DNA from 2 places in the Brevibacillus sp. FW306-2-1A-C05A genome. Region 1 is predicted to be linked to the other one. Evidence: riboswitches for the same ligand, from Rfam matches in the RefSeq annotation. Region 1 holds a riboswitch; the other holds the start of a gene.

Region 1 (12,341 bases):
GACGGTCGTGAACGGCTTGGTTTCATACGGATTCGGGAGAGCAGACAGAGCGGCGCTGCCTCGCTGAATCAAAATCTGGTGATACAAAAATTCGCCCTCGATGACATGCCGAATCATTTGTGCGCAGGTAAACGCTTTGTCGTCGGGCTTCCAGTTCAGCCTGTCGTCTGGAATCGCCCGCCATACTTTGATGCTTCGGCGTCTGACTTCCTCGAAATTCAGAATCAGCAGATCGTTCGCGTTCATGTCGCTTCCCCCTCTCTCCCTGTTCCAGCCTGATTAGTCTTTTTGATACAGATCGCACGTCGCCACGTGGTCGTTCACCATGCCTACTGCCTGCATGAACGCGTAGCAGATCGTCGAACCGACAAACGTGAAGCCGCGCTTTTTCAAATCCTTGCTCATCTTGTCGCTGATTTCGGTGGAGGCAGGTACGTCCCTAAGCTCCTGAAAGTGGTTGTGGATCGGCTTGCCGCCGACAAACGACCAGATGTAGCTGGAAAAGGAGCCGAACTCCTCCACGACTTTGAGATAGGCGTGAGCGTTTTTGACGACGCCTCTGATTTTCAGCTTGTTCCGCACGATGCCCTCATCCTGCAAAAGTTGTTCGATCTTTTCCTCGTCGTACTGCACGATCTTTTCCGCTTCAAAGTTGTCAAAAGCCCGGCGGTAGTTCTCCCGCTTTTTCAGGATCGTGTACCAGCTCAGCCCCGCCTGCGCGCCCTCCAGATTCAAATATTCAAAGAGCAGCCGGTCATCGTAGACAGGCACGCCCCACTCCCGGTCGTGATAATCCAAATACAACGGGTCCTGATTCACCCAGCCACATCGATTCATCGGAAAAGACCTCCCGTAAATACGAACATATATTCTTATATAGAGAATATACAATCTTTGGCTGTTCTGCAAGTTATTCTTGCCCATTCTCGCAACTTTTCTCGCACAACAAAAAGACCCTATCAGCGCAATAGGGCCTCTCTCTTTTTTCACGATCGCAAAAACACCGCGCGCAAAAACGCGAAAAAAAAAAGATTAAGCCGTCAAAATAATCGGCTTGCCGCGCGTTATGACGACGGTGTGCTCGTACTGGGCGACGTAGCTTCTGTCCGGCGTCACCAAAGCCCAGCCGTCTGCCCCATCCTTCACATACTCCGTTCCAGTGGAAATAAACGTTTCGACAGCGAGCACCAGCCCGTCCGTAAGCAGCCGTTTGTCCCATTTGTCGTAGTAGTTCAGGACGTGCGCCGGCTCCTCGTGCAAGCTTTTGCCGATGCCGTGGCCTGTGAGATTTTTGACGACCGTAAATCCTTTTGCCTTCGCTTCATTGTGGACGATGCGCCCGATCTGGCTCAACTTGGAGCCAGCCTTGGCCGAATCCAGCGCCTTGTACAGCGATTCCTCTGCGCATTTGCACAGCGCCTGCTTCACAGGCTCTCCCTGTCCCACGACAACCGAAGCGCCTGTATCGGCAAAATAACCGTCCAGCTCTGCGGAGACGTCGACGTTGACGACATCGCCTTCCTTCAACACGGTTCCGTCGGGAATCCCGTGCGCCACAACGTGATTCACGCTGATGCACGTCTGCCCGGGGAAGTCGTACGTCACCTGTGGAGCCGAGCGCGCACCGTACTTCGCCAAAATATCGCCGCCGATACGATCCAGCTCTTTTGTCGTGATGCCCGCCCGGACGGCCTTCAGCATCGCTTCTCTAGCTTCTGCCACAATTCTCCCGATCCGCTGCAAAGCGAGCAAGTCGTGTTCATTTTGAATCGACATGCCGTGTCCTCCTTCGCTGAAAATGTATGCCAAAACCAAATCCGAACCCGCTCCATTTATTGGAACACATTTCTGTTCAAATCGCAAACGCAAAGCCTGGCAGCCAAACGCACAAGCTAAGCGGGGCTTACCTCGTACCGTCCATCCCCCGTCTGCTCGCGGATAAATCCGATCGAAATCCGGTTAAACTCTTCCGGCTGATCGACATTGACCACGTGGCCGCAGTTCATCAAAAGGCGCAACTGCGCATACTGTCTCTGACTCACACACGCTTGAACCGCGGGCAAAAACATGTAGTCTTCGTCGCCCATCACAAACAGGGCCGGAATCGGAGGCTCCTTCGCCAGCAGGCTGCATAAAAACGCATTGATGCCGTGCGTCAGCGAAAACCAGCGCTTGAACTCTTTTTGACAAAGCTTTTGCGCTTCTCTGACAAATAACGACCGGGATTCGCGATGGCGCGCCCGCGGCATGATGACCCAGGCAAACAGTTTGTACAGCCACATGTACGGCACGATGTGCTTGACGAGATTGCCGAGCGCAATCAGCACCTGCGAACGCAAATTCAGCCGGGTCACGGCTCCCGCCAAAACCATCGAGCGTATTTTGTGCGGCTCCAGCTCTGCTATGATCTGCACGATGATCGTCCCGAGCGAAACCGCGACAAAATGGCTGGAAGCGATGTTCTCGTGCTTCATCACCTCGATAATGTCGCGGCTCACGTCCTCGAACGTGTATTTCGGCCGCCGCTTCCCCAGATGCTGCTTCGACCTGCCATGACCGCGCAAATCGACGAGGAGAATATTAAAATGTTCTTTGTAAGCTTTGATCTGTTTATACCAGATGGATGAGCTGCCGCCCGCGCCGTGGACGAAGGTCACCCATTCATAACCCTCACCGCGTATGTACGTCTTATAATGAATCACTTATATCCCCCCAGAGGTATTATAGCGGAGGGATGTTCTGTGTGAAACTATTACCATTTTCTTGCATGAGAAAACTTGGCTGCGCCGAGCCAATGGCGAAGCCTTCACGGACCTAGCGGGCATCAGTCTTGCTCTATCGTTTCGTTCGAAGTCTCGTTATGTTGCTGCACTTATGCTTTGATAAGAGTCTTATCCATTCTTATCTGTTACAAAAAGGATTGGAACTATAAAAAATTGTTTGCAGTGTAGTGGCGTGATGAGCCGAACATGATGCTGTGGGGTTGGTTGGGTTTTTAAAGCTCCTTTATCGGCGCTTTTGGTGTGGCGAGAAAAGAGACGAAATCGCTGTAACTTCTTGGGCTCCCTGCTGGGGGTATCACTGCCCGGCTCCGGGGAAAAAGACACTACAAAAAAGAAAGCTTGCGGTGGGATTGTCGTCTTTCTTGAGAGCTATTAATGCTAGCCTCCCTGACGATACAACATGCATGCTTTTAGAAAAACCGCTTCCTTGTCTTAAGCACTTTGCTTCCTGATCTACAACCCAAAATCACCCCCGAACGACAGAAACAGCTCGTAGAGGAAACAGGAGAAAGCAGCGAAGGCCTTTGGGACTCCTACCCAGCCTCCGCTCCCCCGCTAGAGGCCCAAGTACCTGTAGCGCTTTCTCCTGTTTCCTCTCACCACTACCGCGACGATCAACCGTTTTCCAAGCAGCCAGTCCGCCTTGATCCCACGGCTCGCAATAAAAACCACATTCTCGCCTAAACTAACCTAAACTACCTTGACTGCACCAAGTCGCCAAGCAATCGAAAAAAAACCTCCGTCCCAAAAAGGCACAACTCTTGCTTTCCTCGCCTTCGCAGCCTCGCCATGCTGCACGTACACTGATAAGAATCGTACCCACTCTTCTTCTGCCCAACAAAAACAGGCCGCCAGCTTCTCCCTGACGACCTGCCTTGCACGCGCGAACGCAAGCGCAAACACCTCTACGCTTTTCTTTTCCGCCGAAGCTGGTAATACGTCACAGCCAACGCCAGCGCCAATACCGTCCCTTTGATAATATCGTAGGCGTAGTACGGCAGGTTGAGCATCGTCATGCCGTTGAGCAGCACCCCGATCAGGATTGCGCCGACGAACGTCCCGAACACATTCGGCTTGCCCGCGCCGAATACAGAGAAGCCGACAAACGCCGCTGCCACTGCATCCATCAGCATCGAGCCGCCGCTGCTCACCTGGCCTGTCCCGATCCGCGCCGCCAAGAGCATCCCGCCCAAGCCGGCAAACAGCGCGGATAACACGTAGGCGAGCGTGCGGTAGCGATTGACCGGAATGCCTGACAAGCGCGCGGCTTCCAGATTGCCGCCCGTCATGTACAGCATCCGTCCTTGTCTGGTGTAGGTCAGGTAGATGTGCGTGACCGCGACCAGCAAAAAGGTCAGGATAACTGGCACAGGCAGCGAGAAAATTTTGCCTTGGCCAAGCCACAAAAACCACTCCTGGAATTTCCCCGGAGCCATCGAACCGTCTTCCATCGGCATGTTGGCGTAGATCGAGTAGCCTTTGGAATACGTCATGTGCAGCCCGTTGACGATGTAGAGCATCGCGAGCGTCGCCAGCAGGTCGGGAATCCGGATTTTGACGACCAGAAACGCGTTGACCAGCCCGACGATCAGGCTGAGCGCAATCGGAACGACCAGTGTGGCGAACACGCCCTGCTCGTACCAGACCATCATCGAGGCCGAGACGACGGTAGTCAGCGACACCGTCGAACCGACAGACAGGTCAAAGCCCCCGACAATCAAGGAAAACGTAACGCCGATGGCGACAAACGTCACGATCGAGATCGAGCGCAAAATGTCCGTAATGTTGTCATACGTAAAAAAATACGGGTTGGTCAAACTGAATAACAGCATAACGATAACAATAACCGCAACCGTTCCGTATTTGTAAATAAAATCAAACAGGCTGAATTTTTTACCTTCCACGTTACTCACCTCCGCTTGCATAATACATAATCCGCTCCTGCGTCGCTTCCGCCCGGCTCAGCTCCCGGACGATTTTCCCTTCGAACATGACCAGAATCCGGTCCGCGATGCCCAGCACCTCCGCAAACTCGCAGGAAAAGTACAAAACGCCCTTGCGCTGCTCCGCCAGCTTTCCGATCAGGCGGTAAATATCGCTTTTCGCGCCGATGTCCACGCCTTTGGTCGGTTCGTCAAACATGAAAATTTGCGCATCCGTATCGAGCCATTTGCCGATTGCGACCTTTTGCTGGTTCCCCCCGCTGAGGTGGCCGACGAGCTGGCCGATGTCCGCTGTCTTCACACCCAGCCGCTGCACCAGCTCCCGCGCTTGCCCCGCCTCGACTCCCCTGCGGACAAACCCGAGGCGCGACCATTTCCACAAAGTCGAGACAGACAAGTTGTTTTTTACGGATTCCTCAACAAAAATGCCTTCTTTTCGCCGCTCCTCCGGGACGAGGACGATCCCTGCATCCACGGCTTCCTTTGGCGAGCGCAGGCGTACCGCCTTGCCTTTCAGCCTGATCTCGCCAGCTTCGGCCGCATCCGCTCCGAACAGCAGCCGGGCCAACTCCGTCTTCCCTGCCCCGACAAGTCCTACGACGCCTACGATCTCGCCCTCGCGAACGCTTACATCCGCACCGCGCACCTTGCCGCCAGCCACTCCGGCCGCTTCCAGGATCACTTCGCCAATCGGCAGCTCCACCTTCGGGAACTCTTCCTCGAAGCTTTTGCCCAGCATGTTCCCGATGACTTCATCCATCGTAGTAGCGGCCGTCTCGCTCGTGGCAATCAGTTGACCGTCGCGCATGACCGTGATCCGGTCGCAGATTTCGAAAATTTCCGGCAGCCGATGGGAAATGTAGATGATCCCGACGCCTGCTTTTTTCAACTGGTCGATAATGAGAAACAGCCGCTCGCTCTCCTTCGTGCTCAACGGGGCTGTCGGTTCGTCAAAAATGACGTACTTCGCTTTTTGCACGGTCGCGCGGGCAATCAAGATCAGTTGCTTTTCGGACAGCGTACATTCCTCGACGAGCATGCGCACAGGGATGGAAAAGCCGAAGCTTTGCAAAATGCTCTCCGCTTCCTTGTGCAGCCCTTGCCAGTTCATGAGTCCCTTGCTGCTTTTGGACACGATCTGGTCGAGCAAAATGTTTTCCGTCACGCTCAAATACGGGATCAGCGCCGTATCGACTTCCTGGTAGACGCACTGGATGCCCAACGCTTTCGCATCCTGCGGCGATTGGATCGAGACGTCCTTGCCGTCAATCGCGATGCTGCCGCCATCCGCCTGATACGCGCCTGTAAGAATTTTCATCAGCGTGCTTTTTCCCGCTCCGTTCGCTCCGAGCAGCGCGTGCACCTCGCCAGCCTTGACTTCAAAATCGACGGAGCGCAACGCAGGCACGCCGGAAAACTGCTTCACAATCCCTTTCATCTGCAAGCTGGACACTTTTCGCCCCCCCTAAATAAACAAGATTCCCGTTGACAAAAGCAACGGGAATAGCCAAACCAACCAGCTCTATTTGCTTACTTGCCCCACTCTTGTACGTATTGGGACAGATCGCCCATCGTTACTTTTTTATCCTTTGGCAAGTCTTCCTGTTTGACCAGCACCGGATTCAGCTTCACGCTGTCTGGCACTTGCTCGCCTTTCATTTTTTGGAAAACGGTCTGCGCATGAATGCGTCCGATATTCGACGGATCTACCGCTGCTGTCGCGACCCAAGGAGAGTTTGGCTCCTGGATCAGTTGCAAGTCTTCGTCGCTCAGGTCGATGCCGTACACCTTGATCTCGGTGCGTCCTGCTTGCTGGATCGCACGGGTTGCCCCTTTGGCAAATTCATCCCACGATGCCCATACGGCTGTAATGTCGCCTTTGTTCGGATACTTTTTCAAAATCGCTTCCATCTGCGCTTGCGTATCCAGCGCGGTGTTGTTCGTTGCCGAGCCAAACGCGGCGATTTCCTTGATATCCGGGTATTTTTTCAGGAATGCTTCATACGTTACCTGGCGCTTTTCCATCGGCGCAAAGCCCGCTACCCAAATTTTCACGATGTTGCCTTTGCCGCCCGTATCGGCAGCCAGCTTTTCCAGGCTCAACTCGGCCAGCTTGTTGTCATCTTGCTCGACGACAGGGACGCCCGGCAGCTTGATATCGGTGTCGAACAGCACAACCGGGATCTTTTTGTCGACCGCTTTTTGCGTGCCTTGCTGCAGCGCTTCCGCCGTACCGTGGTCAATCAGGATGCCGTCAAAATTTTGGTTCACCGCAGCATCGAGGTTGGAGGCCATTTTCGACAAATCGGTATCTGCGTTGAATACGGTCAGCTCGCCGCCGTTTTTCTCGACTTCCTGCTTCACGCCGTTAATGTATTGGGCAGAAAACGTGCCGACGTTTTGGCGCATAATCAAGGCAATGCGCTTCGCCTTCTCGCCGCCGGAAGCGCCGCTTCCCGCCTGATTTTGGGTGTCCGCTCCCCCGCCGCAAGCGGTCAAGGCCAGCGACGCAGCCAGTACGATTGATGTGACAAGACCCAGTTTCTTTTTCATCGAAAAATCCCCCTTTTTCTTTCTTCCTGCTGAGCTTCAAGCTGAGGAGGCGACGACCTTCCAATAGGAAAAGCCTCTTTCAACAGATGAAAGAGGCTTGATCGACAAGATTCGCGCCTCTTATCTGTCAGGTATCGCTACCTGTTGGAGTTAGCACCTTGGCTCGCAAGACGGTGATCTTGCCAGCTAGGTTGCCGGGCATCATAGGGCCATTCCCTCAGCCTTCTCTGGATAAGAGTAGTTTTTATTTTCGCAACGTTTGTATTAATATATACAGACTATAATCCTTGTTTTACCCATCTGTCAACTGGGTTTTTGAAGCTTTTGTCCTCCAAAATAATCCCAACTCGATGTCCAAATTTTGGAGGAATTATGTAAGGTCTTGTCGAAACCTTGTAGATTGAAGCAAAAGCCATGCAAATTTGCGATGGGGATGTCTAATGAGTCTACTAAAAGAACTAATCTTGCAAATGTTTTTTGCCTTGACACCGTTTGTTTTGTTCAACATCTATTACCGCGACCGGATGCGTAACTATAGCCGTTGCTTTATTCTCGTAACCAGCTCTGTCTGCATGTTTCTGGCGATGACCTTCGCTTCGAGCGTCAACGAAGGAATCATTTTCGACATCAGGCACGTCATCGTCTTTTTCGCTCTGATCTACGGCGGAGTACGAATCGCCTTGATCGTGCTGATCGAATCAGCGCTGTACCGCTTTTATCTGGGCGGCGAAGGCACCTGGGTCGCCATGCTCGTAATGGCCGCCACGTTTGCAATCTCCCTCCTGATATATCAACGCTACAAAGCCAGTTATCGGAAAACACTGTTTACTCTTTTGACGGGTGCGCTTTTTTCCCTGATAGATTTGGGGTTGACCTATTTCAATTTTCCCACCTATGTATCCCATCAGCTTCCCTATCATGTGCTTGTGATTCCCGTTCAAAATTTTGTCGGCATCTGGCTGTTGATGTCGTTATTTAGCAAATGCGTATCAGACAAGGAATTGTTCATTCGCCATGCCCAAAACGAAAAAATCGAGACGATGAGCCACGTCGCCGCTTCACTGGCGCACGAGGTGCGAAACCCGCTCACGGCCGTCAAAGGATTTTTGCGCCTGATCCAGGAGGACCCGGGAAACATTGCGAAAACCGATCAGTACATTCGCATCAGCATGGACGAGATTCAGCGCACGGAAGCGATTTTGACGGAGTACCTGGCGCTGTCCAAGCCGCTCAAGGAGCGCACCGAGCTGATCGACGTATGCGAGCAGCTCCATGTCGTCCGCGAGGTCATGCTGCCGTTTGCCAACATGAACAACGTCGAGTTGGAGCTGCAAGCTTATGAAAAGCCCGTCACGATCATGGCCAATCCCGACGAGTTCAAGCAGGTGCTGGTCAACTTTATCAAAAACGCCATCGAGGCATGCGCGGAGACGGCCAAAGGGAAAGTCTCCCTGTCGTTGTTCATCGAAAAAAACAACGCCCTGCTCGTCATCAAGGACAACGGCATCGGGATGGACGAGGGCCAGATCAGACGACTTGGCACGATCTATTTTTCTACCAAAACGAGCGGGACCGGACTCGGCCTGACTTATTCCTATCACGTCATTCACACGTTTGGCGGTTCTGTGAGCGTGTCGAGCAAGCCGAAGGTCGGCACCAAGTTCACGATTACGTTTCCGTACCATCAGCCGCAGTAGCAGCTAGGCGAGTGGCCTGGTCATGAAAACCTGCTCGGCCAGCGTGGAAAAGCCCGCACTTTGCAAAATTCGGGTGGTTGTCTCATTTGCGACGGGCAAATTGACGGTGAGGCGATGAAGCTCCTGGTCCAGCGGAGCAAACACATGGGCCAGCGCGCTTGCGACAATCGCCTCCCGGTCTGCTCGTCCGGGACTGGCTTCACACTGAAACAGCAAGGCAGTCGTTTGCCTTCCCTGTTCATCAAAAATCCGCCTGTACAGCGCGTAGTCGACCGCCTGCACGTTCTCGCGAATGGCGACCAGCGCCGCAAGCTCCACGCCCTGCTCGCGGTAAATCTGCAACGTCGCTTCGATCAAAGCCTGCCCGACTCCGCTGCGCCTGTGCTTCGGCGCCACCCCTGTCCCTCCGTTCCAGCCGATTTTTCGCCCGCCTCTGTTCCATATCCCGTTCAGCACGATTCCGGCCGGCTCGCCATTTACAAACGCAACCAGCGAATGCGCGGGCGAAAGTTCCTCCTTCCCCATTTTCCAGATAAGCGTGTCCGGCGTTTTGGACTGGTCGAAAAAATAGCCGGAAAACCCTCTGTTGTAGACCAAAACGGCCTCCGCCACCGAACATTGCTCCATCGCCTTGAAAACAAGCATGGTCATTCCTCCCTGATTGAGATGACAACCACACTTATCCTCTAAAATTATTTTTAATTGATAAAATATTTTTTAATAAACGAAATCGGCAAACTACAGGCTTCCTGAATGGGATAGCCTGGCGCGCCTGTACGCTGCATGCTGTCTGCCTTCCTCTCAATGCTGAACGGGCGGGACCCGCTGCGGATTGTCCGGATGTTTCTCAAAAAACAGCAAGTCGTTTTGCCGATTCAATGTGGCGAGAAAAACCTGCTCGATGGCGACGCCGCTTTTTTTCAGCTCCTGCAAAAGCCAGCCTTCGTCCCGTTCGCGGTACTTCAGCGCCTCTTCACATATTTTTCCTTCGACGATCACAGGCAGGGAGAGGCCCGTCGAGGCAGTCCGGATTTGCAGGTCTTGTCTCGTCACTGGCTGCTGCGCAGATTTTTTCAGGACAGTCAGTCGGCCATTGGCCTCGATGATCGCCATCTCAATCTCCGACAGGTCAAAAATGTCTTTTTCCCGCAGCATTTGCAGTACGTTATCGAGCGAATAGCGTATCTTTTTCAGTTGAGGGACGAGAAACTCTCCGTTGTAAAAAACGACCGTTGGCTCAAACGTGACCATTTTGCCGAAGCGCCTGGACACAATCGACCACTGGGACACGACGCGTTGCAGCACCCCGAGCGCCACAATCGCTACCGCAATGGGAATGTGGTGGACATTCGGCTCGGCAATATCGGCCCCGGTCACGGAGCCTAGCGTGATGATAATCATGAAATCAAAGACAGGCAGCTCGCCAATCGAACGCTTTCCCATGAACAGCGTCACGATCAACAGCAGCGGCAAAATCGTAAATACACGCCCGACTACAATCAAGCTCTCACTGAACAGTTCCACGCAAAAACGCCTCCTGCCCCAACCGTTTCCTCCTGTTACTATGTAAAGTTTTGGTAGTAATTATGCGAAAAGCTTTGCCCGTAAAGCACAAACCGTCACTGGCCCCAAAAAGACTGCCCCCGATCATTCGGGCTGACAGTCTCGCCAGGAGCTTTCGACCATATTTTTCATATAGCAGAAAAATTTCCAGCATATAGACATCGCAAAGCTACATCCTCCCCAGCCGCTGCGACGTTTTGCAGGCGACGTCCTTCACGCGCTCGATCAAATAATTCAACCGCTCTTCTTTCAGATCGAAGGTGACGATGCCGATGCTCAAAGCGCCGATTACTTTTTGCGTGTAATCAAAAACAGGTGCCGCGACCGAAGCCGTATTTTCCGTCCGTTCCGCGAAGCTGACGGCATAGCCGACTTTGCGGATTTCGGCCAGCTTTTCCATGAAAGCGGGCGTCTCCTCCTCGCCGACGAGCTGCAACACGATTTGCCGCGCTTCTTCTGCCGGCATGTGCGCCAAAACAACCTTGTTTGCCGCGCCGATGTGCATCGGGATGCGCAAACCAAGCTGGTCGTAGATGCGAATGTTGTGCTGGCTGTCCACGCGATCGATCACAATCGACTCCAGGCCGCTCGGCTGGCTGAAGTAAACGCTTTCTTCCACCTCTCTGGCAAGCTCCTCGATCATCGGCTTGATGACTTTGCGATAATCAATCCGGTCGAGCACGCGCAGGCCGAACTCCATCCATTTGATCCCCAGTGTGTACTGCTTGGTAGCTGCATCCTGCTCCACCAGCCCGTGCTTCATCAGCGTGTACAACAAGCGGTAGATCGTACTCACCGGGAGCTGACATTCTTTCGCCAAATCGTTGATGGTCCACCACTTTCTATGCTCGTCCGACGCAAGTGCCGTCGCAATCGCCATCGCCCGATCAAACGATTGAATCACAGTCATTTCCCCTTTTTCCTCATGTCTCGTCTACCTCATCTTAAATGATTTGCTGTAATTTTGTGAATCGCAAAAAACTTCCCGCGATAGCCGCTGCAAGCCCGGAATAACGATTGACAGTGCAAAATCAGAATGTGTACACTGAAAATAAATTTTCGAAATATGAACAATATTCTACAATGTGGAATAAAAGGAGGCAACCATGTTCCAAGGCAGCCAATCCATGGTCAAAAAGCTGAAAACCGTCATCATCAAGCATCCCCGCGAAGCGTTTATCAGCCAGGCCCATCTCGACGCATCCTGGAAAACTTTTCACTATACAGACTGCCCTGACTGGGACAAAGCTTTGCAGGAGTACGAAAAATTCGAAGCGATCCTCCGCGAGCACGTAGCCAACGTGCTGTACCTCCCGCAATCGGACAAAACCGGGCTCGACTCCCTCTACGCCCATGATCCGGTAAAGTTCACGTCCAAAGGCGCGATCATCCTCAAATCCGGCAAAGAGCTGCGCCAAGGCGAAGCGGAAGTGTACAAGGAGTTTTTGCAAGCAAACAACATCCCGATCCTGGGACAACTGACAGGCGATGCGCAGGCAGACGGCGGCGACCTCGTCTGGCTGGATGAAAAAACGTTGGCGATCGGGCTTGGCTTCCGCACCAATCAGGCGGCGATCGCCCAGATTAAGGAGATGGTCAAGGACTTCACGGAAGAAGTCATCGTCGTACCGCTGCCATATGACCGCGGCCCGGCCGAGTGCCTGCATCTGATGTCGATTATCAGCCTCGTCGACCACGATCTCGCTGTCGTCTACTCCAAGCTAATGCCTGTGTTTTTCCGCCAACTGCTCGTCGACATAGGCATCGAACTGATCGAAGTGCCCGATCGCGAATACGAAAAC
Region 2 (12,341 bases), on a different contig from region 1:
ACCCTGATCCGCTCGGGCTTGCGCAGCTCGTGCAGCGCCAAAGCTCGCCGCGGCTCCTGTACCAATTCATCCCGTCGTTTTAAAAAGGAGTGAGAGGAATGAGCGACCTCATGGCAAGGCAAGAGCCGGACGGCTGGCAGGAGCCGCCTCGCGAGCACCACTTCGCAGGCTTTTGGATACGCGTAGCGGCCTCCCTGCTGGACTCCCTGTTTCTGGTCGGCGTCAGCCTGCTCGTGTTCAATCCGCTGCGGCGCGCCATGGGCGTATCCGGCGACTTTTTTTCGTTGATCGATCTGATGGAGGCGCTGTTCGGACTGTTGTACATGATCCTTCTGACCTGGTGGACGGGACAGACGTTGGGCAAGCTGATTACCGGAATCCGGGTCATTAGTGCCAGACAGTCCCGGGGCAACCTGTCGGGCGGCCAGGTCATCCTGCGCGAAGTGATTGGCAAGTTTTTGTCCACGCTGCCTTTTGGGCTCGGCTATTTGTGGGTGGCATGGAACCCGCAAAAGCAAGGCTGGCATGACTTGCTCGCGAAAACATACGTCGTCTACGACCGCAAAACGTGAAACCTCCGATCGTCTATTCGGAGGTTTTTCCTTTTTTCGTAACAGATTTGCTTCCTTTGACTCTGTTTTTGGCCCGTCTTTGCACTGATACTGGTAACAACCAAGGCAATTCCACTTCGAGGAGGTAGACATATGCACAAGAAAAAAGCAATCAGCATCCTCGCCTTAGGTCTTTCACTGGCTCTGCTCGGCCAGTTGTCACCCGTTTTTGGTGTGTCCGCCGCTCCTGTCGCAGCCGCAGAGCAAGCAGTCAAATCGGTGTCCACGTACGGCATCCAGCTCGGAATGAGCGCCGCTCAGGTCGAGCAAAAGCTGGGCAAGCCCGCACGCAAAGACCCGAGCCACACCGGAGTAGAATGGTGGATCTACAACAAAGATTTGAACAACTACATACAGGTGGGCATCCAAAACAGCAAAGTCGTCACGCTGTTTACGAACGGAGCGAAGATCAATATCGGGGGAATCACGATCGGTTCCACCACCAAAGCGTTGCAGGAGGCATGGGGAGCGCCACAGAACACTCTGGCTATTACTCCATCGCTGCGCATCCAGGACAATACGCTCAAACATCCGACTTATCTTCAAAACAATCAGGTCATCACCTTTTCCATCGATCAACTGGGCGGCAACAAAGTCGCAGGTGTCCGCATCTCCACGCCAGAGCACTTCGCCACGATCGCCATGGGCCTGATGTACCCGATTGTCTATACACAGTTGCCGGCACAGCCGAAGCTGACAGACGCCCAGATCAAGCAAGCCGCCATCGCTTATGAGAAAGAAAATTTCGACTTGCTGAACGTCGCTCGGCTGCGCGCCAAATTGCCTGTCCTGACCTGGGACGAGCAGGTCGCGGCTGTCGCCAGGGCGCACAGCAACGACATGGCGCAGCACAACTACTTCAGCCACACCTCGCCGACGACGGGAAGCCCGTTTGACCGCCTGAAAAAAGCAGGCATCCGCTACAGCTACGCGGGCGAAAACATCGCCTACGGCCAACTGGACGGCATTGAAGTCCACATGGGCTGGATGAACTCCTCCGGCCATCGGCAAAATCTTTTGAATCAAAACTTCAAACAGTTGGGCGTCGGTGTCGTCATCAAAGACGGCCGCCCGTTCTACACGCAAAACTTCGTCTCGAAGTAAGCGCTCGCGAAAAAAGACACGCCAGCACAATCGCTTGGCGTGTCTTTTGTTGCTCTAACGAAGACTTCTTGCCTCATCCACGGACAGAGTCGAAGTTACTGCTGCGCAGCCGCATTCGTAGCAGGAGTTGGCGGCGGAACCTGCCCCTCTTCGGAAAAAAACGGGATGATGACCAGACTGAGAACGAAAAACAAAATCCAGACGATCCCCCGCTTGAATATGCACGGAGTCAGCATCGGGTCAACCCCTTCCAAAAAAACAATTCTTCTATAGTAATACGCTTCCCTCCCCTGCGCCCGTTTATGCTTTTTTACGAAGAAAACTTACAGTTCAGCAAAAATGGTTGGGAAACCCCGGCAGCACAAAAAGCCATCCTCCACACATGCAGAGAATGGCTTCGTTTTTGGCATCCATCAGCCTTGTTTTTGCAATGGCAGCGGATAGCCCTCTGCCTGGGACTTGCTGTTTCGGGCAAACAGGCAGGCGGCGGCGAAGACCACGAGAAGCGCCCCCATCAGCCAAAACATCGTCCACGGCTCCCACAGCTCCATGAGCACGCCGTTGACGTTTGGCGCGAGAATGCTCGCGATCCCGAAGTTGATGCCCGCAATAATTCCCGCAGTCGGCACCATGGCGGCAGGCAAAATATCGGCCGAATAGGCCAGACCGAGCGAGTAAAACGATCCGACTGCCGCCCCGGCAAGCGCGAGCAGCAGCATCATCAGCCAGACGTTTTCCCCGGCCAGCGGGAACAGGAAAAAGGCAATCCCCCCGACAAGCGCACAGGCGAGCATCACTTGCCTGCGCCCGATCCGGTCGCTCAGCGTCCCGAGCGGCATTTGCAAAATAATGCTGCCGACTACAAACGACGGCAAAATCAGGGAAACCCACTCCAGCGACAAGCCTGTGCGCAACGCGTAGACCGGAAAGCTGCCGTTCAAAGACGTCTCCATGAACCCGTATAAAAAGGAAGGAATCAGCGACAGCCAGCCGATGCGCAGCACGGTGGCGTATTTGTTTTGTTTCTTTTCCGTTTGCTTGAGCTGTTCGGGATATTCGTTTTTAATCCGCGACAAAAGCACAAAAGCTACGGCGTACAAAAAAAGCAAGACGCCAAACGGCACCCACAGCCCGAGCGGCAACAAATTCAAGCCAAGCGGCCCGATGCTGAAGCCGACGCCATACGCCAGCCCGTACAGGGACAGGTCGCGTCCCCGCGTTTGCGGCGCGGCGATTTTCGTCACCCACATCTGGCTGGAGTAGTGCAGGCTGGAATCGCCAATCCCCATCAGCATGCGCAACACAAACCAGACAGCCAGGTGGCTGAACAGCGGGATGAGGGCAGTCGCAATCGTGAGCAGCAGCATTCCCCACAAAATCGTGGAACGGTAGCCGATCCGCCTCAGCGGAATTTCCAGCAAAGGCGAGACGAGCACCATCCCCACGTACAGAGCGGCGGCGTTCAGCCCGTTCATGACCGACGACACGCCCTGCTTTTCCAACAGCACAGCCAAAAGCGGAATGCTCAAGCCTTGGCTCAAGCCCGAGATGGCTACCACCAGGATCAACACCCAGAAGGTGTATCTCGACGAAGACATGGTGTTGAAGCTCCTTTCCCCTAAATCCTCTGTAAACCTCTATCCATTCACTTTAACAGAAAGACTCCCTTGTTGAAGCTGGTACATTTTTTGATACAGTCCATCCTGTGCCATCAGCTCGTCATGCGTTCCCCGCTCCACGATTTCCCCGCGGGACAATACGAGAATCTGGTCCGCGTGCTGGATCGTCGACAGCCGATGGGCAATGATAAACGTCGTCCGCCCGCGCGACAGGACGTGCAGCGCTTCCTGGATCGCCAGCTCGGTTTCGCTGTCGATGCTCGCCGTCGCTTCGTCGAGAATCAAAATCGCCGGATCGGCCACAAGCGCCCGGGCAAACGAAATGAGCTGCCGCTGTCCCGCAGACAACGTCATGCCGCGCTCGACAACCGGCTCGTCGTACCCTTGCGGCAGGCGCGTAATAAATTCGTCGGCCCGCACTGCCTTGGCGGCCTGCACGACTTTTTCATCGGAAATCGCATCGTTGTACATGCGAATGTTGAAGCCGATGCTGCCCGTAAACAAAAACGGGTCTTGCAGCACCAGCCCGATATGACTGCGCAGCGAGTGCGTGTCGATCTGGCGCATGTCTTTTCCGTCGATCAGGATGCGCCCTTTTGTCACCGGATAAAAGCCGAGCAAGAGGTTCATCAGCGAGCTTTTCCCTGATCCGGTATGGCCGACGAGCGCGATCGTCTGGCCCGGCTTCGCGGTGAACGAAACGTTTTTCAGCACGTACTCATCTTCGTTGTAAGCAAACGACACCTGGTCGAACACCACTTCCCCGCGCGGCCGCGCGATTGGCGTCCCCGCTGTTTGCGATTCGGCCGCCGTGTCCAAAATATCGAAGACGCGTGTGGCCGAGATCGTCGCCTGCTGCATTTGCGACAGGCGGTTCATAATCATGTTGATCGGCTCGAAAAAGCGACCCATGTAGTCTACGAAGGCAAACAGCGCCCCGAACGAAATGACGCTGTGAAACGACGCGGAGCCGTAGTACCAGATAATCAAGGTCAGGGCGATTTTCCAGATCAGGTCGACAGCGGGCCGCAGCAGGAGCGACTCCAGGTTGATTTCCTTCATCCGCACCTTGAAGTAGCTTTCGTTCACCTGCGCAAACTCTTTTTGCACGCCTTCCTCGCGGCGAAACGCCTGGACAATCGCCATGTTTTGAATCATCTCGTTGATCGTCGCGTTCATGTCGCCGAGCTTCGCCCGAATCACCGCGTAGTAGCGGGAGCTGTACTTTTGATAGACGTAGACCAAGAGCGCGAGCAGCGGCACAGTCAGACAGCAGAACAGGGCCAGTTGCGGCTGGAGCACGAACAGCGCGATCAAGATTCCGAGCAAATAAATGCCGTTTTGCACAAACGTAGCAAGCACGCTCACGTACAGCTCGCGAATCGCCTCGGTGTCGTTGCTCACGCGGGAGACGAGCGAGCCAACCGGCGTCTTGTCAAAAAAGGAGACCGGGAGCTTCTGCAAATGCACGAACAGCTTCATCCGCATCTGTTGAATGATGCGCTGGGCGATCGTTTGCAGCCACAAAATCTGAATGTAGTTGAAGCACGCCGACAGCAAAATCAGCGCTCCGTACCCTAACGACAGCCAGATGATCGGCTGCACGTCGTTTTGGTACATCGCCAAAACTTCTTCGCCCGTCAGCCGGATTCCTGTCGGAGCCGCACTCGTCCCCGCCGCATCGCCCGCCGTCACCGCAAAGCGCTCCCGGCCATTTTCCGGCTCGATGGGCGTGAACTGCTTCTCGCCGTTTTGCTCGATTTTTCCCTCGATCAAGTAATACGTCGTGCCTGCCGCAACTACGGTCGCTTCGCTCGCCTGGATGCTGCCGGGTGTCAAGCCCGCATCGGCCAGCGCATCCTCCCGTATATAGTAGCGATCGTTTATCGCAACCACCAGGTCCTCGGGCACCTGCGGCTTTTGTTCAAACTCGTACCAGGGCTTCTGGATGGCGAGGATGTGATTGTCGATCATCGCCTTGGCCAGAAATGGTCCCGCCAGCTCCGCACTCGTCCCGAGCAGAAGCAGGATCAGCGCTCCCCCTATTTGCTTTTGAAACGGCCGCGCAAATGCGGCCAGCCGCTTCCATACGTGTTCTTTCCCCACGAAACGCTCTCCCTCCCTCTTCACGGCTTAGCCGGCAACATCCCGCTCCATTTGCTGTCTGCGATACTGCTCCGCATACCAGCCGTTTTGCTGCATCAGCTCATCATGTGTTCCCCGCTCGACAATCCGGCCTTCGTCCAGCACGAGAATCAGCTCGGCGTGTTGCACGGCAGACAGGCGGTGAGCGGTAATAATCGTCGTTTTGGCGGCGCGCTCCTCGCGCAAATGACGCAAAATCGCCTCTTCCGTCCGGGCGTCGACCGCCGACAACGAATCGTCGAGAATGAGGATGCCTGCATCGAGCAGCAAAGCCCTGGCAATCGAAATCCGCTGCTTTTGCCCGCCGGAGAGGGTCACGCCCTTTTCGCCCACCATCGTTTGCAGGCCATCGCGGAACTGGGCCAGATCATTGCTCATTTCCGCCAGCTTGAGCGCGTGCAGTACCTCCGCCTCTGTCGCTTGCGGCCGGCCAAACGCTACATTTTCCGCAATCGTCCGCGAGAACAGTAAATGCTCCTGCGGCACATAGGCGATTTTTTCCCGCAGCGCTGCAAATGACAGTTTTTCAATCGGCACTCCGCCGACAAACAGCGACTGCTCCTTCAACTCGTATTGATGCAACAGGGCGCGGCACAGCGTCGACTTCCCGCTCCCCGTCCGCCCGACAATGCCCAGCGTCTCGCCTGCCCCGAGCGAAAAGGTGATGTCAGTGAGCGCAGGCTTTTCACTGCCCGGGTAGGCAAAAGAAAACTGGCGAGCTTCTACCGTATTCGGCGTCTCGGCCGTCACCGGGTGGGCGACTTCCTTCACATCCGGCTGTTCCACCAAAAGCTCGGAGAGGCGCTTGTGGGACGCTCCGCCGCGCTGCAGCACGTTGACTAGCCAGCCAAAGGCGAACATCGGCCAGATCAAAAGCCCGAGGTACAGGTTAAAAGCGACCAGATCGCCCAAAGAAATCGCGCTCGTAAAGACGAGGTATGTTCCATAGCCAAGCCCGATCAGGAAGCTGAAGCCGATAATGATCGCAATCGTCGGCTCGAACAGCGCGTCGATCCGCGATACGCTCACGTTGCGCTCCAGCGTTTTTTCACTGACCCGGCGATAGGCTTCAATGTCTTCCTTTTCCTGCACAAACGCACGCAGCACACGCACGCCGGAAACCGATTGCTGCACGTGGTCGTTCATCTCGCCAAACGCTTCCTGGGCGAGATAAAAGCGCTCGTGCAGCAGTCTGCCGTAGTAGGCGGTCGACCAGGCCAAAAAAGGCATCGGGATCAGCGCCGCCAACGTCAGCTTCCAATCGATGACCGTCACCATGACCCCGAGCGTCAACAGCGTCATGAACAGCGAATCGACCAGCGTGAGCACGCCTGTACTCGCCGTTTGCTCGATCGCCGGAATGTCGTTGGTCGCGACAGCCATCAGATCGCCGCTGCGCTTGCGATGGTAAAACGACGGCGTCATCCGCGTCAGGTGCGCAAACAGACGCTCGCGCAAAGTCCGCTCCAAAATCAGCGCACCGCCGTTGAGCAAGTGTCGCCAGGCAAAACGCATCGCGTACAGCCCGACACCAAGCGAGAGCAGGATCGCAACCGTCCTGGTCAAATCCTGCGTCGTCAAAGAGCTGTTGCGCATCGCATCGACCGTCTCTCCGATCAGACGAGGCGGCCAAAGCATCAGGACGTCGATGAGAAATAAAAACAAGATACCGATTGTGTACCGTTTCCAGTACGCGCGAAAAAACCACGATAGCTCCTTGAGTGTATGCAAGCAGATCCCCCTCCCATGATGTAGCCTTGTATGGAACTCAATTGCAGCCAGCGCTTTTCTCCTGGGCAACTGCACCTTTCCAGCGAATGGACAAACCCGGCTGCGCCAAACCAAACCATGGGCGAAACCGTAATTGTACTAATATATAAAAAAGGCGCGCGCATCACGCACCCCTTCTTGCTTCCTTCATCGTAATTTACTGAATTTTCTTTGTCAATCCAACTTTTTCAGCTACGTCTTGCCAGCCATTCTTCCTTCAACATGCTGTACACGGCATGGTCGACAAAATGGTCGTACAGAAACTCGTTGCGGCGCAGGATTCCTTCCAGTTGAAAGCCCAGCCGCTCCGGGATCGCTCTGCTCCTGTAATTTTCCGTCGCCGCCTGAATCGTGACCTTTTCCAGCCCCCACGAGCCGAAAATAAGCTGGTCCATGTACGCCGCCACTGCCCCGGTCATCAGTCCCTTGCCCTGGAACTGGGCGCCGAGCCAATAGCCGATCGCCGTTTTCTTGTTGATCCAGTCAATATTGTGCACGCCCAGCGTTCCGGCCAGCCGTCCGTTGTGCCAGATTCCGTAGTGAATGCCCTGATTGTCGTTATGCTGCTGGATCGTTCGCTGGATAAAATGGCTCGTATCCTCGACACGCTTCGTAAAATTCAGCCAAGGCAGCCATTCCTTCAGGTAGGGTCTGTTGGTGTCCGTGAGCCAGAACATTTCGGCGGCATCGGACAGCTCAAGCTGTTTGAGAAACGTCTCCTCATTAATCGGTATCCTTCTCATGCAAAAGCCCTCCTTATATTATGTAGATGCAGCGACTAAAGACTGGCAAACGACTGCTTACGCTCGATTATGCGACCGGAGCCATTGTTTGGCAAGCGGCAGGGACGCTTCTTGCGCAAAAAGCGCCCGCCAGCGAACTGGCAGACGCTCATGAGCGTGATTATTGTTTGCTTTTCGCAATCTCTTCCGGTTTGAAAATGCCCGTCTCGGTGACAATCGCCGTAATGTATTGGGCAGGCGTCACATCGAACGCCGGATTGTACACTTTGATGTCGTCAGGTGCTACCTGTTTGCCCAGGCCGTGCGTGATCTCCTCGGCCGGACGCTCCTCAATCGGAATGTCCGCGCCTGTCGGTGTTGCCAGGTCGACTGAGGACAGGGGAGCTGCCACGTAAAAAGGAATGCCGTGCGCCTTTGCCAAAACCGCTACCCCGTAGGTGCCGATCTTGTTGGCGACATCGCCGTTGGCCGCCACGCGGTCCGTTCCGACGACGACCGCCTGCACTTTGCCCTGCGACATCACCATCGCCGCCATGTTGTCGCAGATCAGCGTGACGTCGATGCCCGCCTGCTGCAATTCATACGCGGTCAGGCGAGCGCCTTGCAAGACGGGACGCGTCTCGTCTGCATATACTTTCAGATTCCAGCCGCGTTCCTTGGCCAAATAAAAGGGAGCCGTAGCCGTTCCGTACGCTGCCGTCGCCAGCGCCCCCGGATTACAGTGCGTGAGAACGCCCATGCCGTCTTGCAGCAGCGTGAGCAGATGCTCTCCGATCGTCCGGCACACCTCGGCGTCTTCCTTTTGAATCGCCAGCGCTTCGTCAAGCACAGCGGCTTTCAGCTCTGCGATTGGCAGGGCAGCGTCTTTTTTCACGCGCGCCTTGATCCGGTCGAGCGCCCAGAACAGGTTGACAGCGGTAGGGCGGGATGTGCCCAGGTAGTCTGCCTGGCGGTTCAACTCCTGCCAAAACGCTTCGTACGTCTGTGCCTCGCTGCCGCGAATCCCCAGGTACAATCCATATGCTGCGGCCATGCCGATTGCCGGCGCGCCGCGCACTTCCAGGCGGCGAATGGAGCCCCATACTTCTTCTGCGGTCGTCAGCCGCAAGTAAATCGTCTCTACTGGCAAACGCGTCTGGTCAAGCAAGACGAGCGCGTCGTCTTCCCACTTGACTGGCGTTGTTTGTGTACTGGTTGTCATACTGTCGTTGCCTCCTGATAGTAGCGTGCGGTTACCTGGCGGACGATGTCCGTGATGTCTGTCGATTCGTCGACGTTGCTGCGGCCGAGAATCAGCGCTTCTCCGATCGCCAGCGCCAGTCGCTCGGCTTCTGCCCGTTTTTCATCGTCTGCGATGGTGTTCAGATCAGCCACTCCCGCAAGCCCGATCACGCGGCGCAAAATTTTGCAGCCGGCATAGCCCGCCGTGTCCTGAATCAGTCGCTTCACGTAGCTTTGCCACAAACCTTCGACGTGAGCGCTGCGCTCTTTTGCCTGTTTGTGCCAGAGCTGAACGAACTGGGAAACGAATTCGTTCCAGACATCTTCCACCGTTTCCAGTAAGTATTCGCGGTACGAGTCGCGTTCTCCTGGGTCTTCTTGCAATCCGTGTTGACCTGCGTAGTTGAGCAGCAGGTTGGCGATGACCGCGCCGATGTCAAAGCCGATTGGCCCGTAGTAGGCAAATTCCGGGTCGATCGCTTTCAGGCTCGTCTCGGTGATGAAAATGCTGCCCGTGTGCAAGTCGCCGTGCAGCAGCGCTTCTGCGCGCGTGAGGAAGTCGTATTTCAGCTTGGCGATCTCCAGCTTGAGCGGCTTGTTGTTCCAGATCGCTTCCACTTCCCGGCGAATCAGCGGGTTGAAGTCGTTGGTCGGCGCATTTTCGTACGGATCGGTAAAGACGAGATCTTCTGTGATTTTGCACAATTCCGGATTTATGAATGTTCCGACGAGCGCTTTTTTGTCGTACGGATGCGCGCCCAAATCCGATGTGTAGAACAAGGTGTGCGCGAGAAAACGGCCGATCTGCTTCGGAAAAAGCGGATAGCGCTTGCCCTCAATCAAGCCTTTGCGCATGATGATGTGGTCGCCTACGTTTTCCATCACCGTCAGGGCCAGCTCCTGATCGAAGTGGTACACTTCCGGCACCAGGTCCGGTACGTATTTGTGCTGGATGCGAAGCGCTTCGCTCTCGATCCGGGCGCGGTCGATGGTCAGCGGCCACGACTCGCCCACGACTCTCGCAAACGGCAGCGCCTGCTTCACGATCACTTTTTTTCCGGTAGCCGACTCCTGAATATCGAACACCAGATTCAGGTTCCCGTCCCCGATTTCGCGGCTGGTCAACTCGGCCCCCTCTGTAAACAGACCCGGCAAGCCTTTTACGTACTCTACTGCTTCCTGTTCAGTCAATGCGCGGTATGCCATGATTGATTACTCCCCTCGTTAAGTAGTTTCTCTCTATCTGTAGCGGACTGGTCATATCCCCCAGCCTTGCGGTCAAACGGTGTCATGCGGCAATCGGCGTTCGTGCTGTGACATACAAAAAGACCTCTTTTCCGAAGAAAAGAGGTCGCTGTCGTCACGTACAAATAACGTGTCATGTCCCCCTTATCTTCCAGACCACTTTTGTTTCTGCAGGAATTAGCACCGTGCACGTCGCTTTTTGCTTCAATCGCTGCTCGCGTTGAAATCGCGTCGTGTCGGTTGCCGGGTATCATCGGGCCAGTCCCTCCACCTTCTCTGGATAAGGTATCCAAACGTATGCGGTTTTGATTTAGTTTGAATCATACAACCTGCGGTTCCACGATGTCAACACTCTTTTTTTGCAAAAACGGCTCGCCTTCTACCAGCTATTCTGCGTCCCCGAGGCGGCGGGGCGCTCCCAGTTCCACCAGTCGATTTTGCCGACAAACGCGGCGGTAATCGACTTTTCCTCCTTGAGCCTGAGCAGCTCCTTCGTCGGCCCGGTCAGGACGGCGCCGTAGATGCGCACGCCTTTTTCCTGCAAATAGCGATAGCGCTCCTCGAGTTGCGGATTGCCGCCCGAAAGCAGCGCGTAGCCCATGTCGCGCGCCAAGCTTTTTTGCTCGGTCAAATACTTCATCTCGCCCATGAAGGCGGCCATTCGCCGCTCGCCTTCTCCGTTCACCTGAATCGGCGCGGTTCCGTAATCCAGCTCCCGCTCGGCAAAGCCCCAGACCTCCCCCGGGCCGAGTAGCAGATTGCCGGCTTCCCCGTCAACTTGTTTCACCTCCACGCCAGTGTCGACGGCAAACCAGACCGTCTCCTGGTTGTAGCTGCTGACATGGCGGGAAACCAGCTCGACATACTGCTCATACGTCAGGAAGCTGTCAAACGAGATCGCCAGTTGGGAAACCGTTCCTTCCGGCAGCTTTTCCAGCGTCGTCCAGGCAGGCGTGCGCAAAAAGGACGTGTCTTCTTCCGGTTCTCCGGCCGATAGCGGATAGCGGAAAAACAGCTTTTGCTCCCTGACGCCCCCTGTCCACTCCGGTCTGGCGCTCACGTTCCACAGCACATTCGTGCTCCGAAAGCGGCCAGCGCTTTTGGCCTCCTTGCCAACCTGCTCTCGCAGCTCCATGTCGATGCTGCCGTACAACAGCCCCACCTGCGAGCCGCTGCTGCCCACGCTCACGCCAGGCTGGGTAAAATTGACCATGTCCCGTGCCACCCGGAACAAATCGTCATGCATCAGCGTCCCCACCCAGCCGTTTACGAACAGCAAGAGCACACCCGCGAGGCAAGGAATCGCGAAGGCATAGAAGGAGGTCGTCAGCCTGTTTTTCCACTTTCCCCGGCGGACGATCGCCCGTTGTCTTGCTTCCGAAAGCCCTGGCGCAGCCTCCTGCTTGCCGTCTGTCCCTTGTTCTTCCCCGAGCAATAGCCGTTCCAGCCGCTTCCCGTACTCTTCGTCGTCTGCCAGTTCCTCGCCCAGCCGTTTCGCTTCCTCGCCCGTCAAATCCCCTCTCAGGTAAGCAAGCAGTTTTTGCTCGCGGTCATCCCCGTTTTGGTTCGTCATAGCCCTTCCTCCTTCCACAGTTGCCGCATCTTTTGCCGTCCCCGAAACAGGGAGCGCTTGACATCCGCCAGTTCGATTCCCAGCACCTCCGCCATTTCCGCGTAGGAAAACTGCATCGCCGACAGCAAAATCACCTGTCGCTGCTTTTCCGGCAGCCGCTCCAAACAGGCGGATGCAGCCTCCCACAACTCCTGGTTCACGAGCTGGTCAGCGGGATCGACGGCGGAAGCATCCAGTCGTTCCGGCACGCTCCCGACGTAATCGACTGGCCGCCGCTTCTGTTTGCGATGCCAGTCCACGAAGGCGTGGT

The links. A riboswitch is a leader RNA that binds a small molecule or an ion and turns the genes downstream of it on or off. The one in region 1 is predicted to bind S-adenosylmethionine.
Region 2: linked by a shared signal. The riboswitch ahead of mtnK (S-methyl-5-thioribose kinase) and the one ahead of AC3WJN_RS21195 (sugar ABC transporter substrate-binding protein) in region 1 are both predicted to bind S-adenosylmethionine.

What each region holds. Positions count from the first base shown of each region.
Region 1 covers NZ_JBYSWV010000046.1:22,570-34,910, reverse strand. Annotated here, with positions in the region: gene AC3WJN_RS21225 (DinB family protein) at 1-246, opposite strand, end outside; gene AC3WJN_RS21220 (DNA-3-methyladenine glycosylase I) at 280-837, opposite strand; gene map (type I methionyl aminopeptidase) at 1,033-1,776, opposite strand; gene AC3WJN_RS21210 (alpha/beta fold hydrolase) at 1,893-2,702, opposite strand; gene AC3WJN_RS21205 (ABC transporter permease) at 3,689-4,687, opposite strand; gene AC3WJN_RS21200 (sugar ABC transporter ATP-binding protein) at 4,689-6,179, opposite strand; gene AC3WJN_RS21195 (sugar ABC transporter substrate-binding protein) at 6,257-7,279, opposite strand; SAM riboswitch class I at 7,397-7,517, opposite strand; gene AC3WJN_RS21190 (ATP-binding protein) at 7,720-8,976, shown strand; gene AC3WJN_RS21185 (GNAT family N-acetyltransferase) at 8,980-9,621, opposite strand; gene AC3WJN_RS21180 (DUF421 domain-containing protein) at 9,778-10,500, opposite strand; gene AC3WJN_RS21175 (IclR family transcriptional regulator) at 10,709-11,443, opposite strand; gene AC3WJN_RS21170 (dimethylarginine dimethylaminohydrolase family protein) at 11,646-12,341, shown strand, end outside.
Region 2 covers NZ_JBYSWV010000023.1:20,801-33,141, forward strand. Annotated here, with positions in the region: gene sppA (signal peptide peptidase SppA) at 1-83, shown strand, start outside; gene AC3WJN_RS14890 (RDD family protein) at 99-572, shown strand; gene AC3WJN_RS14895 (CAP domain-containing protein) at 705-1,715, shown strand; gene AC3WJN_RS14900 (hypothetical protein) at 1,811-1,951, opposite strand; gene AC3WJN_RS14905 (MFS transporter) at 2,129-3,313, opposite strand; gene AC3WJN_RS14910 (ABC transporter ATP-binding protein) at 3,353-5,440, opposite strand; gene AC3WJN_RS14915 (ABC transporter ATP-binding protein) at 5,468-7,210, opposite strand; gene AC3WJN_RS14920 (GNAT family N-acetyltransferase) at 7,438-7,992, opposite strand; gene mtnA (S-methyl-5-thioribose-1-phosphate isomerase) at 8,153-9,193, opposite strand; gene mtnK (S-methyl-5-thioribose kinase) at 9,190-10,419, opposite strand; SAM riboswitch class I at 10,600-10,745, opposite strand; gene AC3WJN_RS14935 (anti-sigma factor) at 10,838-12,031, opposite strand; gene AC3WJN_RS14940 (sigma-70 family RNA polymerase sigma factor) at 12,028-12,341, opposite strand, start outside.